DNA from 3 places in the Pediococcus sp. AC40 genome. Region 3 is predicted to be linked to each of the others. Evidence: predicted binding sites of a transcription regulator. Region 3 holds the regulator's gene; each other region holds the start of a gene.
The links. Region 3 encodes NrdR, which represses ribonucleotide reductase genes. Its sites were predicted from a motif close to ACACNATATATNGTGT; they were not measured.

Region 1 (6,478 bases), 130 kb from region 3:
CATCAGCCTTGACTTTACGAATGTAAAAATAGTTTTGGTAACGTTGATTGCCAGCTAATGCTTTTTGAAACCATTCGTGGTCGGTCGAAACGTGATTTAAAACCATGTCGAGCATAACTTCAATGTGTTGAGCTTTTAGTTTTTGGACAAGTTCTTCAAAATCATCCATGGTTCCAAATACGGGATCAATTTGGTAGTAATTGGCGATATCGTATCCATTATCGTATTGCGGCGAAACGAAAAATGGGTTGAACCAAATCATGTCAACGTGCAGTTTGGTAAGGTAGGGGATTTTCTTGATAATTCCCCGTAAATCACCAATTCCGTCATTATTAGAATCATAAAAAGATTTAGGGTAAATCTGATAAATCACTTTATCTTTAAAGTTCATGGGTTAATGTCCTTTCATTTTTTGTCTTCTAGCAAAGTCGACAAAACTAAATTTGTCAGCTCGATGAATTGATTCGGTAAATTGAAAAAGGGTAGTATCGCTTAAATAAGTCATACTACGGATAACGACCACGTCTTTATTAGCCGGAAGTTTTAATAACTGACGCTGATGTTCGGTTGGTTTCTCAACCGTGATAGTTTTAGTTGCGTAACTGATATCAAGTCCGAGTTCATCTTCAAAATATTCATACAAAGAATTTTTTGCGGCTCTTTCAGGGATGTTTGCAACTACTGCAGATAAAATATAATCAATATCGATAATAATTGGTTCATCATTGACCGTTCGCAGTCTTTCAATGTAAGTTGCATTTAATTGGTCATCGTTGTCTAAATTAAAAGTTTTGTTAGGAACTAACCGAGGCTCCAATGTAATTAACTTAGTTCTCGAATGCATATCTTGAGATTGATTAAGCTCTTTAAAAGATTTGATGCCTGATACTGGAAAAACAAATCTAGAAACATCTAAAACGATTGAACCTTTGCCCTTGATTTTTTGAATGTAACCTAATTCAAGTAACATAGCTAGGGCTTTGCGGACAGTTTCCCGTGAAGTGCCATATAGCTCACAAAGTTCATTTTCACTAGGCAAGTAGGTGTTTACGGGATAGATTCCGTGAATAATTTTATTAGCAAGATCTTGTTCAATTAAGTCGTACTTACTTTCCATACAAGTATGCCCTCCTCCTTAGAAACGCTTACATCTTATCACAACTATTCTAGTATATACAAGCGTTTATTTTAATTAATCGCGTACTGTTCTTTGATGTGGGGAGTTATAATTTTATATTGACAACATGTATATACAAGATTATGATAAAAACACATTCAAAATCAGTAAACGGTTACATTTGAATTTATTTAAGGAGTTTATGGGAGAAAAAATATGAAAAAAGCAGAAAATAAACTTAAAATTGTCGCCCCGGTAAAGGGAAAAGTAATTCCACTTAATCAAGTTCCAGATTCTGTGTTTGCACAGAAAATGATGGGTGAAGGTTTTGGAATGGATCCCGTAGATAAGCAGATTGTCGCTCCAGTAAAAGGAACGATTACTATGGTAGCGGAAACAAAGCATGCTATTGGAATAAAAACAAAAAACGGCGTCGAGGTTTTAGTTCATTTAGGAATTGACACTGTAGAACTAAAAGGAACCCCTTATCACCTTAATGTTAGAGTCGGCGATGAAGTCGAAGCTGGCAGTGAAATGGGGACTTGGGAACTAAATGACGTTCGTAATGAAGGTAAACAAACGACCGTGATTGTGGTGATTACGAATAGTAATGAAGTGTTAGAAAAAATTGAAATCGTTAACAAGACGATTGACGCGGGGGCGGTAGTGGCAACCGCTTTGTTGAAAGCAACTGGAGGCGAGCAAAGGGACTCTAAAACTAAGAACGATCGTTTTGCTAAAACTGCTGAAACGGTGATTGCGGCAGTGGGAGGACCTGATAACATAAAAAGCGTAATTCATTGTATCTCCCGGGTTCGTTTTTATTTAAAAGATATCAATCAACCAGATGATGACCAAATTCGCAGGGACGAAAACGTAATTGATATCATGCGTGCTCAAGGCCAGTATCAAGTAGTGATTGGTCCTGACGTCGTAGAAGTTTATGACGCGGTAATTGATCAATTAGGTGAGGAATATGGCGGGGAAGATAGACCCGATACTACTGCCAATAAACCGGTTGGCCCGGATAACCGCAATTTATTAGAAAAATTAAAAGATGGATTTGACGAGCTTATTGGAGTCATTACCGGTTCAATGAGTCCCATTATTTGGTCGTTGGCGGCAGCAGGGATTCTCAAGGGGTTGTTATCAGTTTTAACGATGCCTCAATTAGGTGAAATTTTAACTCCCAAGAGCACTGCTTACATTATTCTAAATTCAATTGGAGATTCGGTATTTTTCTTCCTACCAATTATGGTCGGTTTTGCGGCGGCTAAACGAATTGGGGGAGATCCAATTATTGCTGCTGTGATTGGCGGAGTTTTGGTTCATCCTACTTTGACGCCCCTAGCAGGCAAGTCGTTAGGTATGCTGGGTAGTTTCAATTTTCAAATGGTGCAGTATTCGTACTCAATTTTTCCAATGATTTTAGCAACGTGGTTAGCTTTTAAGATAGAAAATTGGCTGAAAAAACATCTGCCAAATTACCTTACCATGATTTTTGTGCCCTTTATTACTATTCTGGTAGTAAGTGCAATTACCATTTACATTACGGGACCAGTAATTATTGGAATGTCGGATGGACTTGCGAAGTTAGTTTCTTGGGCGCTCGTACGTAGTGGATGGGTATCTGGAATTTTAATTGGATCGTTCCACCAAGTATTAGTAATCTTCGGTTTACATTGGGGAATTCAGCCATTAGTAATTAATGACATTGCAACGGCTGGTCATAGTTATCTTAATGCTATTATTTGCCAGACAATGATTTCACAAGGGGCGGCTACCCTTGCAGTTGCCATTAAAAGTAAAAAGGCTAATTTAAAAAGTTTATCATTTGCAGCGGCAATTTCAGCCTTCTGTGGAGTTACCGAGCCTGCAATTTACGGAGTTAACTTGCGCTACCGTCGGGTCTTTATCTCCGGTTTAATTGGTTCAGCTTTTGGAGGATTTATAACCGGATTGTTACATGGAAACATGTTTGGCTTTGCGGGTTCTTGGATAGGATTTGCTTCTTTCTTCAATCCAACTAACCCTGGAGACTTAAGTAGTTTTTACATCTTCCTAATCTCTTCGGTAGTATCAACCGTCGTTGGTTTTGTACTTACTTATGTTTGGGGATACAGCGATAAGATGGAAATTGGTCAGAAAGTGGATAAGCCAGTTAACCCAGGCAAAAACTAAAGCATGATGGTTTTGTGTAAAAAGGTTTGGCAGCTGTCAAAAATTTTAGTGATTAATACAAAAAAAGAGTTCTCATTTCTGAGAACTCTTTTTGATTTTCATAACCGAATCCAAAACTAAAGGTTAAATTGCCTTATGAACAGGTTCCTCAACCCGGATTTCTTTTAGCTTACGGTCGATTTGACTGAGAATAATTTTGGTGTTGTCTTCGTTTGATAAATCATATTTTTGTAAATCAATCTTCATCTTAGGACTTACATCGTATTCTTCATACCATTCTTTATAAGCTGACCACATTTTGTAGTAGTAAGACTCTAATTCCGGATTATTGTCGAATTGTTCGTAGTCACGACCACGCTTACGAATCCGGTAGAGGATGGTGTCAAAGTCGGTTTCTGCGTAGACCATTAAATCGGGTGCCTTTTTAGGGAGCTCTTGCAACTCGTTCATCATGTTATCAAGAAGGTTCATGTAGACTTCGAATTCAGTGTCGGTAATGTTACCTTCCTTGTTATTTTCGCGAGTAAACAAGGCGTCTTCGTAAATTGAGCGATCCAAGACGTTATTGTCATCAGCTAACGCCTTCTTAATCATTTGAAAACGTTTGTTCAAAAAGTAAATTTGGAGTAGAAATCCGTAACTTTTTGGATCTGAATAATAGAGCGGTAAAACTGGATTATCGCCAACCGGTTCATAAAAAGCCTGTGTCCCGTAATATTCAGCAATTTTTCCCGTCAAAGTAGTCTTACCAACGCCGATCATTCCTGCTGTAATTATCACCATAAAATGCCCCTCTTTTTGTTTTTTGCCGTCGAAATCTAGTACTAAATATTCCTAAATTTCCAAATAGCCACAACATATTGTATAAAGAATTTCGGGGCAAAACAACCTTGAATTTTGATAAAAAAACTGCTTGCTGGTTTTGATCCGGGTAAAAAATAAACCCCGTCGACCATTAAAGAAAGGTTTGAAAAGCGTTACCAAGGTGGGATATGATGGAGAGGGCGAGTGAACCCGGGTAATCTTTGAGGACTAACAGAATTGCGTGATTAATCGCGCTCTTGGCGATTGATTACGCAATTCTGTTAGCCGGAAGAGATTGAGTTCAGGAGCCCGTTTAGGCTAAGCATTCAAGAGCCAAACTCAAACAACTCAGCTAACTTAGAACTGCCGACTAAAATTAGCTGACAAGGCGGCACTACAAAACCAAAAATAATATTATTTAGATGCCTATGTGTCTAAAGTAAACGAATGGATTGAAGGATAAACTATGATAAAATTAGTCGTTAGTGATTTAGACGAAACGTTAGTGGGCCCCACTGGCGTTTCAGAGGTTAATATTCAAGCAATCAAAAAAGCTACTGCATTAGGAGTAAAATTTGTGCCTAACACGGGACGTGGATTTCAATCAGTTCAGCCATTACTAGAGCAATTGGGATTGCGCAATCAACCGGACGAATACGTAATTTCTTATAATGGCGGAGCGATTGTGGAAAATAAAGATTGCCGAGTACTCCAAGTTAACGCATTGTCGGCAACTCAGGCGACCCAAATTTTTGACGTGGTCAAACAACGGTTAGACTACGCTACCCACATTTACACTTTGAACCACGTTTACGTATACAATCCCGATCCTGAAGATACTGCGTACATGACCGGACGAGGCGTTAAGGTTGAGGATTACCCATACAAAACGTTAGAACCGTTGGCGGGCCAACCCGTCGTTAAAATTATTACGATGAACCACGATCCAAAAAAGCGGGAAGCAATCCGTAAGGAAGTGTTAGGCCAGGTAGGCTTTGATTTGAACGCTACCTTTTCTTCAAATCGATATACAGAATTTAACCTTGGGGGCGTAGACAAGGGAAAGGCTACCTTAGCATTAGCCAAACGGTTAGGAATTCAAAAAGATGAAATCATGGCTTTAGGGGATAATAACAACGACATCGCCATGCTAAGTCAGGTAGGGTTGCCGGTTGTGGTGGCGAATGCTACTGCGGATGCTCGCCGGGTGGCTAAGCACGTTACCCAAGGTGATTTCACTAGTGGAGTTGCGGAAGCCATTCATCAATTTATTTTGGGGGATTAAAATGCCGAAAAAAACGTATTATCGAACTTCTTTGATTTTGTTGATTCTGTCAACGATAATCATGGTCTTAACTTGGTTATCTGATTTGAGCCAAACGAACAAATTAATTATCATTGTGATTGTCGGGATAATTTTATCCTGGTATGTACAATACTTTTCCAAACATCTAACCGATGGTAAACAACGCAAGGAGAGAAAAAAATGAAGTCATTAAGAATTACGTTGCCGTTAGCGGTGGCGGTAATTTTAGTTGTTGCAACCGAGTTTTTTCATTTAAGTGGCGCACCACTGGTTATTAGTTGGGTAGTTGGATTCTTATTTTCAATGATTACTACCACCGTAATCGAAGTTAGATTACGAATGAAAAAATTTGTGGAAGAGCAAAAAAAGGAAGCTGCGAAAAAGCGGGAGGAACAATAATGTTTATTACCACAACAGGTATCAATGCTGGTTACACAATTAAAGACGTGGTTGAAGCAACGGCTAGTTTGATGCTGTCTTCAGAAGATATTGATAAGTACAACATGTTTGATCAATTGTTTGACGAATCCAAGGAGAAAATTAAGAAAAAAGCGGAGTTGAGTGGTGGCGATGGCATCATTGGCTTAAAGTATAACAGTGAAGTGGTGGAACTAAACGGTGCACCTAAATTTTTGGTGGTACATGCTTACGGGACGGTAGTAGTAATTGATAAGTAACAGTTAATTGATTGGTGACTACTCGTAAAAGTAATAAACCCGATAAAATGTTAAAAAGTGAGGTGATTTCGTAAAGAACGAAATGGGCCTCACTTTTTAATTTTGCAAGAGTCAAATTTAGTTTGACTTCGAGCGGTGTACTTTAATGGACACGGGGCGTAAATCACACGGCTTTACCCGAGTAGTGTAGTTGATTTCGTACGCCACATAGCGTTCGCAAGGATCATATTCAAGGATCGTTACAACGGCCTCATCGTCATCCATTTTGATAACTTTCCCCACAAAAGGCTGCTTTAAGTCCGTGGAACACCGGCAACGGACAATGCAGTTAAGATGGATTTCCCCCATAAGCAATTACCTACCTTATTTTTTTGCTTATTTGTATTATACACG
Region 2 (6,478 bases), 260 kb from region 3:
GTGATCCGGCAAACTGATTACCACACCCTGGAGTTGGTTTTGCAAGTGCTGTTGCACAAATTGGTTGTCCGTGGAAGCTAGTAATTGGGGCAGACCGGATAGTTCCGCTGTCGCACCATTAATGCGCCGGACCGTACCTCCCGCTGCATTAATGGCTTGCAAAGCTTCCGCGTTGGCCTCCCAGTCCCAAGCGGCCCTGGTAGAATCCGGCAAGGTAAAAGCTGCGGGGTCATACCGAATTCCTAAAATACGGGGATAGCTAGCGGTCGCCGTTTTATTCAAGGGAATCGCCATGGCTGGTTTCACTTCCTAACGTTTCCTCTAATTCAGCGTAGCCAGTCTTTTCCAGATCCGTAGCTAGTTCGGGGCCGCCGCTTTTAACAATCCGGCCGTCCATCATGATGTGCACCACGTCAGGCACCACGTAGTTCAACAGGCGCTGATAGTGTGTGACCATCAAGCAGCTAAAGGTGGTACTGCGCATTGCGTTGATCCCCTTCGCCACAATTTTGAGGGCGTCAATATCTAATCCGGAATCAATTTCATCTAAAATAGCCATCTCGGGTCGTAACATCATCATTTGCAGGATTTCGTTACGCTTTTTTTCACCACCGGAAAAATCGGCGTTAAGCCCCCGGTCCGCATATTCCGGATTAATTTCTAAAAATTCCATGTTCGCTCTAAGCTGTTTTAAAAAGGGCAGCACGGCAACTGGTTGGCCTTGGTTACGTGCGTTTAACGCTGCGTGAATGAAGTCGGCGTTGGAAATTCCCGCGACCTCCATCGGATACTGCATCGCTAAAAAGACTCCCGCCCGGGCCCGTTCGTCAACGCTCATTTCCGTGATATCTTGCCCGTCTAACCAAATTTGGCCATCTACAATCTCGTAGAGCGGATTTCCCATAATCGTTTCCGAAAGCGTTGACTTCCCAGTCCCGTTAGGTCCCATCAACGCGTGAATTTCTCCCGGATTAATTTGTAAATTAACCCCGTTTAAAATGCGCTCATCACCCGCATTGACCTTTAAATTTTTAATTTCTAACTTACTCATCAAATTCTCCTACCTTAACGAAGCAATTTATCCCAAATGACGACTTGGTTTGCGGCTAACGATTTAGGCACGTCGATAATTCGTTGATTGGAACTTCCCCGAAATTGAAGCGTCAAATCTTTTTTAGCTTCTAAAAAACGGCCGTCCACCAAGATATCTAGCTCGCTTAACAATTCCAATTTATCGTAAGATTCCTGCATCAGTTCGTCCCAGGTGTAACCGGTCCACGACCAGATGTCCTTGTCGTGCCCAAATTCTTGGCGCACCCGCCGGACTAGCCGCAAGCAAACCTGCGTGTTTAAGAAGGGTTCTCCGCCTAACAAGGTCAGCCCCTGTACGTAACTTTGCCCCATGTCTTCGATAATTTGGTCTTCTAATTCCTGCGAATAGGGGCGTCCGTAATGGAAATTTTGCGCCGCCTTGTTGTAGCACCCCGGACAGTTGAATAAACAACCCGAAACGTACAAACTGCAGCGAATGCCTTCCCCATCAACCATGTTGAACGGCTTATAGTCGGCAATGTATTCTAAACTGCGGTCCTTCGCCAGCCATTCTTGCGGCTGGGGATTTCTCGGTGACCGTACTCGTCGTTGTCTAACCACGTTTTCACCCCTATTCCATATTTTTAACCCGTGATGAAATTTCTTTATGCCGTCCATGAACCATTGGCCGGATCATTGGGTTTCCTAAGTAACCACAAGTCCGTTTAACCACGTCACAAGTTTTGGGGTCGCGGTTCCCACATTGTGGGCATTCAAAACCGCGGGCCGTGGGTTTAAAGTCGCCATCGAATCCACATTTATAACAGTGGTCGATCGAAGCGTTCGTTCCTAAATAACCCACGTGGTCATAAGCCCAGGTCCAAACCGCTTCTAAAGCAGCCGGATTTTGTTTTAAATTTGGGTACTCACAGTAGTGAATAAAGCCGCCGGCCGCGTACTTCGGGTACTCTTCTTCAAAAGTAAGTTTTTCAAACGGAGTCGGATTTTTCCGGACGTCGTAATGGAAACTGTTAGTGTAGTATTCCTTGTCGGTAATGTCCTTGATCTTGCCGAATTTTTCAATATCATCCTCACAGAAGGTATCCGTCAGGGATTCGGCTGGCGTGGAGTAAACGCTGAAATGGTAGCCGTACTCTTTTTCCCAAGCTAGGCACTTTTCGTACAGGTACTTCACGATTGAAACCGTGAAATCGTGGGCTTCCTGATTATCTTCCCAATCGGGACCGAAAAAGGCGGTTCCCACTTCGTACAAACCAATGTAACCTAACGATATGGTCGCCCGTCGGTGATTAAACAGTTGGTCCACGTCGTCACCATCCTTGAGGCGGACTCCAAAGGCACCGTGCTTATACAAAATCGGCGCGTTTTGCGGTTGGGTATCCCGGCAACGTTTAATTCGGAAGAGTAAGGCTTTTTTCGCCAACGCCACCCGGTCTTCCATAATCTCCCAGAAGACTTCTCGGTCACCCTGGGCTTCAATCGCAATCCGTGGCAAGTTAACGGTAACGACCCCTAAATTCATTCGGCCACTATTAACTTCTTCGCCATCAGCGTTCTTCCAAGCTTGTAAGAAGCTCCGACAACCCATGGGCGCCTTAAAGTTTCCAGTTAATTCCACAATTTTGTCGTACATTAAGACGTCGGGGTACATCCGTTTAGTTGCACACTCTACGGCCAACTGTTTGATATCGTAGTTGGGATCCTCCGGATTTAAATTTATTCCGCGCTTAATTGAAAAGACCAACTTTGGGAAAATTGCGGTCCGGTGCTGCTTGCCGAGCCCCTTAATGCGGACTTTTAAGATTGCCTTTTGAATTTCCCGTTCGATCCACGAAGTTCCCAGGCCAAATCCCACCGTGGTAAACGGCGTTTGTCCGTTGGATGAAAACAGCGTGTTAACTTCGTACTCTAACGCTTGCATTGCGTCGTAAATATCTTTCTTGGTTTTTTCCTTAGCAAAGGTCTCCCGTTGTTCGGGGAGCACCCATTTTTCGGCTTCCTTCAAGTGCTTTTCGTAATTTAATTTTGCGTAAGGCGCCAACATTTCATCCGTCCGGTCTGACGAACAACCTCCGTATTGGCTCGATGCCACATTCGCAATAATCTGTGACATTTGGGCGGTTGCCGTTTGAATTGACTTAGGTGACTCCACTTCCGCATTTCCAATCTTAAAACCATTCGCTAGCATACTCTTGAAGTCAATCAAACAGCAGTTGGTCATTGAAGTTAGCGGTGAATAGTCCAAGTCATGAAAATGAATGTCGCCGCGCAAGTGGGCCTTTGCTACGGTCTGCGGCATCATCGTTAACCCAAATGATTTGCCGACCATTCCGGCCGTTAAGTCCCGGCGGGTGCTGAAAATATTACTGTCCTTATTAGCATTTTCGTGAACTACCGTATCCCGTCCATCAAATAACTGGCTTAATTTATTTTGCGGGTCAATCGCGGCCTGCCACTTGGCTTCATCGGCTTGCCGATATTCAGCATATTTTTCCCACAAGTCGTCCCGTTGATAATCATGAAGGATCACTTTGAAGACTGCCCGAATTTGTTCTACCGTTAGCGGCGACGCCATTTGCGTTAACTGTTCTAAAATTGCTTGCGTAATTTTTTGCCGTTCAACCTCGTCCGTGGTTAATTGATCAACCACTAGCGCGATTTTATAGGGGTAAAATTGCATCCTTTCCCCATCTGCTTTAACTACTTGTTTTTGACGTAATTCAGTCCAAGCGTCGGTTGCGATTGCTTGCGAATTGATCATTTTAACCACCCGTCCTTTTCTAATTTTTTATTCCAATCTCGTTCAATTCTCGCTATAATAAACAACGTTATTATTTTCTGTTTATTTAAAGCTGTTTGATATTCGAAACTGGCTTGATTGGTTTCTCTTCACATCATAGATTACTCCGATTTCGCAAAAAGATAAAGGTTGAAAACACAAGATATATGTGCTTAACGAACGATTAACCACTATATATGGTGTATGTAACGTAATTTAAAATGGCAATTAAAAACCTGGTCACCGCAGTTTAGTTGGGGACCAGTTTTTTAGATTTAAACTGTTTTTCATCACAAAAGCATGGAAAATAATTTGGCTTCACGTCCATAGTTATGACTGAGAAGCACATTATAAATTTATTTTTTTAAGTTAACTATCTGAACCCCATATATTTTTCTACTCATTACCAATATCACTACCACTAAAAAACTGGCCCAAATAGGCTTATTTACCTATTTGAACCAGTTTTATTAATCCATTATTAAATTGAGTAGCGCGTTAAACCTATTGTGCCGTGTATCCGCCGTCCACCACAAATTCGGAGCCAGTCGAGAAGGAGGATTCATCGGAAGCTAGGTACAACACCATGTTGGCAATTTCTTCCGCGGTGCCTAGGCGGCCAACTGGATGTAGTTTCTCCAAGTCCGCTCGCATTTCAGGATACGCATCCACCATTGGGGTGTGGGCGTATCCCGGATGTACCGAATTAATCCGGATCGGGTAATGTTTCTCCGCACAGTACAAGGCTGCTGACTTAGTAAGTAAACGCACTCCACCTTTTGAGGCGTTATACGCGTATAGGTTAGAAATCCCAATTAGGCCCGCAATCGAAGCCATGTTGATAATCGAACCACCCTTTTCCTTCATGTGTCGAATGCCATACTTCACTCCTAACATGATGCCGTCCAGGTTGACCGACAAAATCTTGTGCCATTCGTCAAGTTCAATATTTTCAGCATTGTCAAAGGCTAAAATTCCCGCATTATTAACCAAAATATCCACTTTTTCGAATTTATCAATTGCCGTCCTAAAAACGGGTTCCCAATTATCTTCCACCGCAACGTCTTGTTTGACGAAAACGGCCTTATCTTCGCCAATTTCCTGCAAGGCTTCACTTGCGCCAGCAACATCAACGTCCGTGATCACCACTTTTGCACCTTCCCGAACAAAAAGTTTGGCACAGGCTAATCCAAAACCTTTTACTCCACCAGTAATAATCGCAACTTTTCCGTCTAGTCTACTCATTTCATTGGCCTCCTAAACCTATTTTATTCGGCGTATTCCCTATCAATTTAAGCATAAACCTACCAGTACCAATTTGCAACCGTTTTCACAAACCGTCCTATTACCCCTATTGTTTTTTCGGTTGGGTCCCCTGTCATATCTAACGTTAAGAATAACGTGACTTTACCAATCTGTTCTCATAATTTTTAGGTAGACCATTTGCAGCCAAGTAACCGCTTTACAAGCCGATTACAAAATGCTACGATTGCTTCATAGTAAAAACTTAAAAACAACAATGCTGGGGTGCCGTTTTGGCTGAGATAATACCCATTGAACCTGGTCTAATTAGTATTAGCGTAGGGAGATATTGGATAATAACAGCCAGTTTTTCGTTGCCGAAAAGCTGGCTATTTTTCTGGCTTCTTGTTTCTAAGTAAATTTATTAATTTACTGAGGAGGTTTTTTAGTTATGAATACTAAAAAAGCAAACTGGAATTACTCGTTACGAGACGTAGTCTTTATTGTGCTAATCGCGATTTTTTGTGGGGTGATTTTTTTCGCCACTAATTTATCGTATAGTTTTCTAACGGCGGGGTTGGCCGCAGTCGGTCTCGGTCCGCTAGCTAACGACCTGTTACTTGGCCTATGGATGATTGCCGGACCTTTAGGCATCATGCTCACCCGCAAAATTGGATCCAGTATCATCGCGGAAACTCTGGGAGGTCTGGTTGAAATGCTCCTAGGCGGTCAATTTGGCGCTGGTGCAATTCTTTCCGGGCTCATTCAAGGAATTGGGAGCGAGCTTGGTTTCACCTTCACTGGCTACCGCCATTACGACAAACTGGCCTTATTTTTGTCGACCGTCACTAGCACCATCATTACCTTCGGCTGGAGCCTTGCCCAAGAAGGCTATGCCGCTTACCGTCCAAGTTTTCTAATCGTTTTGTTTATCGCTCGGTTTATTTCAATTGGTTTCTTCTGTGGCGTTTTAGTTGCCTGGATCAACCGGCTGGTAGAGCGTTCGGGCATTATGCGGCGGAAGTAGGCATCCAATTATGGAAAAAGTCACAATTAACAATTTAACTTTCAAATATCGGCAGGCAACTCAGCCGATTCTCAAACAACTTAACTTTCACCTAACGGCTGGTAGTTTCAACGTTTTGTACGGTCCGTCCGGCGGTGGAAAATCTACCCTGCTACGGATTATCGCAGGACTGTACCCTCACTTTGCGGGGACAATTATCCAAGGAACCGTCAAACTGGAAGAAAAGGACGTTAACGCTTGGCAGCCCGCGGAGCTAACCCAAAAATTGGCGTTGCTCTTTCAAAATCCACGAGAACAATTTGCCATGGACCAAGTCGAAAAGGAATTCATCTTCACCTTGGAAAACCTGGCTATTCCCGCTGATGAAATTGACGATT
Region 3 (6,478 bases):
AGAATCATTAGCATTGTTTGTTGTAGTTTTAGCATCCTTTTTGGCCCAATCTGGTAGGGTTTCGCGCTGAACGACCGGCTTACGTCTTCCATACGACTTGGTAGCTTGTTTTTGCTTTTTAGCCTGGCGTTCACGCACAAATTCTAACGCCTTTTGCGGAGTTTTTACGCCATTTTTAATCCACTCGTTGGCGATTGCCTCAACTAAATTTTTATTCAGCGTCGCCCGGCCCTGATCAACCAAGACATAGAAAATCAAAAAATTAACGACGCTAACCGGCAGTTGACCCGTTTCCACTATGCCGGTAATTACCCGTTTTTCCGCCGTGGTGGTAAAGCCCCCGGTTTCTTGCTTAATCTGATCAATAAAGTCTACCGGAGCTAATGCATACGTTGACTTAATCACCGTTTGCTCCTCGGCCGTGAGCCCTTCTAAATTGAGCTTTGTAGGCGATGTTGGCATAACCGCTGAACTAGCCGTTTTCTTCGCGCCTTGCTGATTAGCATTGGCGTATTTTTGGGCGATCCGAGTTTTCAAAGTTCGGCTATCAATCCGATTATCTTGAAAATTAGTGGCCGACTTAATCAGTTCCGCCATTTCACTTTCCGTAATTCCGTAAATAGTTTGTTCCACCATAATGAGGTGGCGGTTTTCTTCTAGGCTTTGACGATCCACAAAGCTAGTGCTAAGCATTTGAGTAAGTAAGTTAAAGTCAAAATTATTATTGAGCGTTTCTGAATCCGTTTGTGGCTCGTCCGGCTGAATTTGCTTTTGCACGGCAGAGATTGGCCTTGGCTTGTCGACCACGCTGCTGCCAATTTGGAAATAGTCGCCTAAATTTTTAGAGATATCATAAAAATCGGCGTGCTCAACCTGGCGTTTAATTAACCGCCGGCTTAACCGTTCAAATTCATTTTCACCAACCGCACCAAGCAACAATGCGCTTAGCGTGTCGTCTTTGAAAAAGGTAATCGGGTCAGCTGGTGCTTGCAAAACGTACAAAAATAACGCCCGATTATCAACTTGTTTACGAAAAGTTTTTAGCAAACCCAAGGCTTCTAACCGGCCTCGCGCTTCCATAATAGCTGGTAAATCAATTCCCAGCCAATTCAGTAATATTGTATGGGTAAACTGTTCATTTAAAACCGTCGCTTCTTCATTTAGTTCCCAAAGCGTCATTGCTAAACTGTACGCATCCGAAGATAATAACGGACGATACAGCGCCGTTAATGCCCGACTTTCGTAGTCGGTCATTTGTCGATCAGTATTCACAATAAACGAATCGTTTGGTGCTAAGTTACCCATTGGTTCCGTCATTACTTATGATCCTTTTCTTCTTCATCTTTTTTGACCATATCCTGGAGTTCGTTCAAGAAAACGTTCATGTCCTTAAATTGCCGGTATACGCTGGCAAACCGAATATAAGCGATCTCATCTAAATCAACGAGAATATTCATTACGTATTCTCCAATCACTTGACTAGAAACTTCGCTTTCTCCCAATGAACGAATTTTATTTTCAACCTTGTCCACAATATCAGTCATTTGTTCCATTTTTACCGGTCGCTTTTCTGCTGCCCGGACAATCCCTTTAAGAATCTTATCGCGATCAAATTCTTCCCGCGAACCGTTTTTCTTAATCACTAATAACGGGGTGGCTTCCACCCGTTCAAAAGTTGTAAAACGAAAACCACAGTCTTCACATTCACGCCGACGACGAATTACGCGGCCTTCATCAGTTGGTCGACTGTCTACTACTCTCGAGCCATTATTACCACAATGTGGGCATTTCATATTATTTCACCTCGCCGGTCTTTCCGGATGTCTGGAGTAAATTTTGTTTAACAAGCCATTCTATCACTTGCTTTTGTGTGGCTTCAATACTACCACTACTATCGATGGTTACATCCGCTTTTTTTTGTTTAATTCCAATCGGCATCTGAGCGTCAATTCGTTTTTGAGCATCCTCACGAGTCAAATGATCCCGTTCCATCAGTCGTCGGAGCTGTTCTGCTGGAGTTGTTGAAACCACCATAATACAATCGACTAAAGTCTCGTATCCTTGTTCAAACAAAACTGGTGCATCTAAAACGACCACGGGCTCCGTCGTAAAACTTTTTAACTGGCGGATGATCTCTTGGCGAATTACGGGTTGGACAATTTGATTTAACTCCCCTAGTTTTTTTGACTCCCCAAAAACTATTTTACCTAATTGCTTACGGTCAACTTGTTTTTGTTCATTTAAAATTGGGGTCCCAAATGCCTTAACTAATTGTACCTTAACCGCTTTAAATTCCAAAACTGCGTGGGCAATTTCGTCAGCGTCCACAATTGGAATTCCTTTATCTCTCAAAAAATTACTAATGGTGGACTTTCCCATCGCAATTCCACCTGTTAGTCCAAGGATCTTAGTCATTTTCTGGCGTTAAAACTTGGCAATGCGGGCAAAAATGAGTACTGCGCTGAGCTACCTTAATTTGTTCGATGGGAGTTTGGCAGCGTGGACACGGTAATCCTTGGCGATGGTAGACGTGCAGCTGGTTTTGGAAACTGCCGGCATGTCCAGTAGCATCTAAATAAGAAAACACGGTGGTTCCTTTTGCCGCAATGGCTTCGTTTAATTCGGCAAAAATACTTTCCCGTAATAATTTAATTTCGGCATCGGTAAGTGAATTAGACCGGCGCTGCGGATGAATTTTACTTAGCCATAAAACTTCATCTGCGTAAATATTGCCCAATCCCGCAATTAACGACTGGTCTAGAAGAAAGCTTTTCATCACCCGTTTACGACTTCGAAGGGCCTTCGTAAGGTAGTCTAACGTCAGCGTTTCTGGCGTTGGTTCGGGTCCGATCGTCTTCAATCCCCCGACTTGCATTTCTTGCCCCGTGGGGGTTAAAACCATTCGACCAAATTTTCGGGTGTCATTATAGCGTAAATCCTGTCCATCATCTAATTCAAAAATAACGTGGTCGTGTTTGTTGTAAGGTTGGTCGCGGTCTACCACCGCATACTTTCCTTCCATTCGGAGGTGGGAAACCATTGAAAGCTGATTACTGAAATCAAAAATCAAGTACTTTCCTCGCCGGCGAATTGTTTCAATTGTTTTATTTTTTAATTCTGCCGCGAACTGGTCCGCTTCAGGGGTGACCATTTTAGGATATCGCACCACCACCCGTTGAATTGTGCGACCCTCTACCAGACCGACCAATCCGCGTCGTACCGTTTCTACTTCAGGTAACTCAGGCATTTATTCATTCCTCCGTTATTTAGCGTCGTACCAATTATTTCCCCATGAAGTTTCTACTTTTAACGGAACATCCAATTTAATTGCGGAATCCATCACTTTAGGAACTAATTCTTTAATAACGCTCATTTCCTCATCAGGTACTTCAAAAATCAATTCATCGTGCACCTGTAACAACATTCTGGTTTTCAACTGCCGTTTTTCTAACTCGTTTTGCATGTTAATCATTGCAATTTTAATAATGTCGGCCGCACTACCTTGAATAGGGGTGTTCATCGCAGTTCGTTCTGCAAATGACCGAACGCTAAAGTTCGAAGCGTGGATGTCAGGTAAGTACCGGCGCCGGTGGGCAATCGTTTCTACATAACCCTTCTCGCGCGCAGTTTCTACCGAACCATCTACATATTTTTTTACTCCCGGATATTCTTTAAAGTAAGTGTCGATGAACCGTTTGGCATCCTTACGAGAAATTCCAATATTTTGGGAAAGCCCGTAATCACTAATTCCATAGACAATCCCGAAGTTAACCGCCTTGGCTTGGCGCCGAATGTTAGGAGTCACTTCACTAGCATCCTTCAAACCAAAAATTCGCACCGCGGTACTGGAGTGAATATCTTCGTCCTTCTTAAACGCTTCTTGTAAATGATGATCGCCCGTAATGTGTGCTAACACGCGCAATTCAATTTGCGAATAATCAGAAGATAAAATATGCCAACCTTCGTGTGACGGAACAAAGGCTTGTCGAATCTTCTTGCCTTCTTCAATCCGAATTGGAATATTTTGTAAATTCGGGTCCGTTGATGACAACCGCCCAGTTTGTGTCAAGGTTTGTTGGTAGGTAGTGTGCACCTTTTGATCCGTAGAATGAATCACCTTCAACAAACCGTCCACGTACGTCGATTTAATTTTAGCGATCGTTCGGTAATCTAAAATGTGATCAATAATTGGCGAGTAGCCACGCAATTTCTCTAAGACGTTCACCGCTGTCGAATATCCGGTCTTGGTCTTTTTAATTACTGGAAATTCTAGTTTTTCAAATAAAATGTGTCCCAATTGTTTAGGCGAGTTAATGTTAAACTCTTCCCCAGCCTCTTGATGAATCTGGCTTTCCAGTTCACTAAGCCGTTCGGTCAATTCGCTTTGCATAGCCCCTAAACGCTCGCGGTCAACCTTAATCCCACTAATTTCCATCTTTGCCAGCACAATCGATAATGGTAGTTCAATTTTCCAATATAAATCGGCCTGTTGGTTGTTAATCAACTCTTCTTGCAAACGCCGCCCTAGTTCACCAATTACGTCAATTTTGTGGGCGAGGTGCTCTAGTAAAACGTCTTTTGCGGGCACCGACCGTTTAGCTCCGGTACCGTAAACTTCTGCATCGGTTTTAATGTCTTCAATGTCATGTTCGTGAGCAAGTTGCCCCAAATCGTTAGAATTATCGTTGGTATCTAACAGGTAGGACTGTAATAAAATATCGTAGTTAATGCTATTTAAGGTCACGCCTAGTCGATGTAATCCTACGTAAGTACGCTTCCCATCAAAGACGTTTACGACCACCTTTTGGTTCGCTAATATTTCAGATAACGCGGGTTCTCGTAATAATTCAACGTCGTCGCTTACCCAAAGCTCTTTATCAGTTCCAATTGCGAATCCGCAAAATTCAGATAGGTGATAATTTTTCTCTGGCATTTCCAAATAGAAGTTAATTTCTTTCCCCCATTTGGTAAAGTCCGGTAACGTATCCTTCGTTAATACGTGATACGCTAATTTTTCACTTACCTTTTCTTCCGTTGGTTTATTTTGCTGTAACGCCGCTAAGAAAGTCCGGAACTTCATCTTTTGATAGAACTCTTGTAAAAAGGTGATGTTTTTTCCGTCATACTTTAAATCCGCCAATCCGATTTCTACGGGAGCGTCCCGCTTAATGGTTGCCAACGTCTTCGAAGTGAAGGCTGCATCCCGATCCTCAATCAAGTGTTCCTTCATTTTGCTTGGTTTCAAATCATCCAAATTGTCGTAAAGATTCTCAATTGTCCCAAATTGCTTCAATAACTTGAGGGCGGTCTTTTCACCGACCTTAGTTACCCCGGGATAATTATCGGAAGTGTCACCTGCCAGACCTTTTAAGTCAATAATTTGCTCAGGAGTGATACCCAGCTTTTCTTTGACGTGGCGCGGTGTATACTCTTCGACCTCGCTAACCCCTTTTTTAGTTACCGCAACGGTAGTTTCTGCACTACTTAATTGCGTTAAATCTCGGTCTCCGGTAACCACCACCACTTCGTAATTGTCACGTTCCGCTGCTAACGATAGGGTACCGATAATGTCGTCAGCTTCATAATTAGGTAATTCATAAGTTTTGATACCGTATCCGGTCAGCAACTGTTTGATATAAGGCATCTGCTCTGATAACTCTGGCGGAGTTTTTGAGCGACCTCCCTTATAATCATCGTACATTTCCGTCCGAAAAGTCGTTTTTCCAGCATCAAAAGCAACCAATGCCGCCGTGGGCTGGTATTGTTTTAAAATGCTGTCCAACATTTTATTGAACCCAAAAATTGCGTTAGTGTGCAGTCCATCCGGATTCTTGAACTTTTCTAGCGAATTATGCAACGCGAAAAAAGAACGAAATGCAATACTGTTCCCATCAATTAACAATAACTTATCTTTTGCCATAGCTTCCTCCGTTTTCTATCTCCCTTAATCATACCAAAAACCGAAGGCCAACGTGAATAAGATTGACCTTCGGTTCTAAATGAAAATTAAATTTTTGATTAATCTCGACTCCAACCAAAAATGGTTAAGAAGTACTGGAATAGGTTAATGAAATCGAGGTATAAACTAAATGCTCCTTGAATGGCAAGTCCCGTTTCAGAAACCCGGTCGCCATAGCTCAAGTAAAGATTCTTCATCGATGCCGTATCAAACATTGACAAACCAGCAAAAATTACAATTCCAATCAAGGAAAAGAAGAACGTTACTGCGCTGCTGTGCAAGAAGAATAGGTTAATCACCGAAACGACCACCATAGCGATTAAAGCAGCCAGTAAATGCGTCCCCAACCGCGATAAATCGCGTTTAGTGGTTAATCCGATCACGCTCATCACGACGAACACGGCAGCTGCCGAGAAGAACGCTCCCGCAATCGTTCCAATGCTGAAGAGCATAAACACGCTTGAAAGCGTGATTCCAAAGAATCCCGAGAACGCAAACAACATTAAGAAACTAACCGTT

Region 1: NL111_RS03475 (deoxynucleoside kinase) is a predicted target of NrdR. The motif match lies at 4,149-4,164, and genes of this name have one in related genera.
Region 2: nrdD (anaerobic ribonucleoside-triphosphate reductase) is a predicted target of NrdR. The motif match lies at 4,021-4,036, and genes of this name have one in related genera.

Annotation. Positions count from the first base shown of each region.
Region 1 is NZ_CP127012.1:709,172-715,649, forward strand. Features, by position in the region: gene treC (alpha,alpha-phosphotrehalase) at 1-391, opposite strand, end outside; gene treR (trehalose operon repressor) at 395-1,117, opposite strand; gene NL111_RS03470 (PTS sugar transporter subunit IIABC) at 1,334-3,298, shown strand; gene NL111_RS03475 (deoxynucleoside kinase) at 3,422-4,081, opposite strand; gene NL111_RS03480 (Cof-type HAD-IIB family hydrolase) at 4,569-5,387, shown strand; gene NL111_RS03485 (hypothetical protein) at 5,589-5,807, shown strand; gene NL111_RS03490 (heavy metal-binding domain-containing protein) at 5,807-6,085, shown strand; gene NL111_RS03495 (hypothetical protein) at 6,203-6,349, opposite strand.
Region 2 is NZ_CP127012.1:579,002-585,479, reverse strand. Features, by position in the region: gene NL111_RS02765 (SufD family Fe-S cluster assembly protein) at 1-306, opposite strand, end outside; gene sufC (Fe-S cluster assembly ATPase SufC) at 275-1,051, opposite strand; gene nrdG (anaerobic ribonucleoside-triphosphate reductase activating protein) at 1,066-1,653, opposite strand; gene nrdD (anaerobic ribonucleoside-triphosphate reductase) at 1,664-3,814, opposite strand; gene NL111_RS02745 (glucose 1-dehydrogenase) at 4,337-5,077, opposite strand; TPP riboswitch at 5,346-5,437, shown strand; gene NL111_RS02740 (ECF transporter S component) at 5,526-6,101, shown strand; gene NL111_RS02735 (ABC transporter ATP-binding protein) at 6,112-6,478, shown strand, end outside.
Region 3 is NZ_CP127012.1:841,963-848,440, reverse strand. Features, by position in the region: gene NL111_RS04045 (replication initiation and membrane attachment family protein) at 1-1,317, opposite strand, end outside; gene nrdR (transcriptional regulator NrdR) at 1,317-1,793, opposite strand; gene coaE (dephospho-CoA kinase) at 1,795-2,415, opposite strand; gene mutM (bifunctional DNA-formamidopyrimidine glycosylase/DNA-(apurinic or apyrimidinic site) lyase) at 2,408-3,247, opposite strand; gene polA (DNA polymerase I) at 3,263-5,920, opposite strand; gene NL111_RS04020 (Bax inhibitor-1/YccA family protein) at 6,019-6,478, opposite strand, start outside.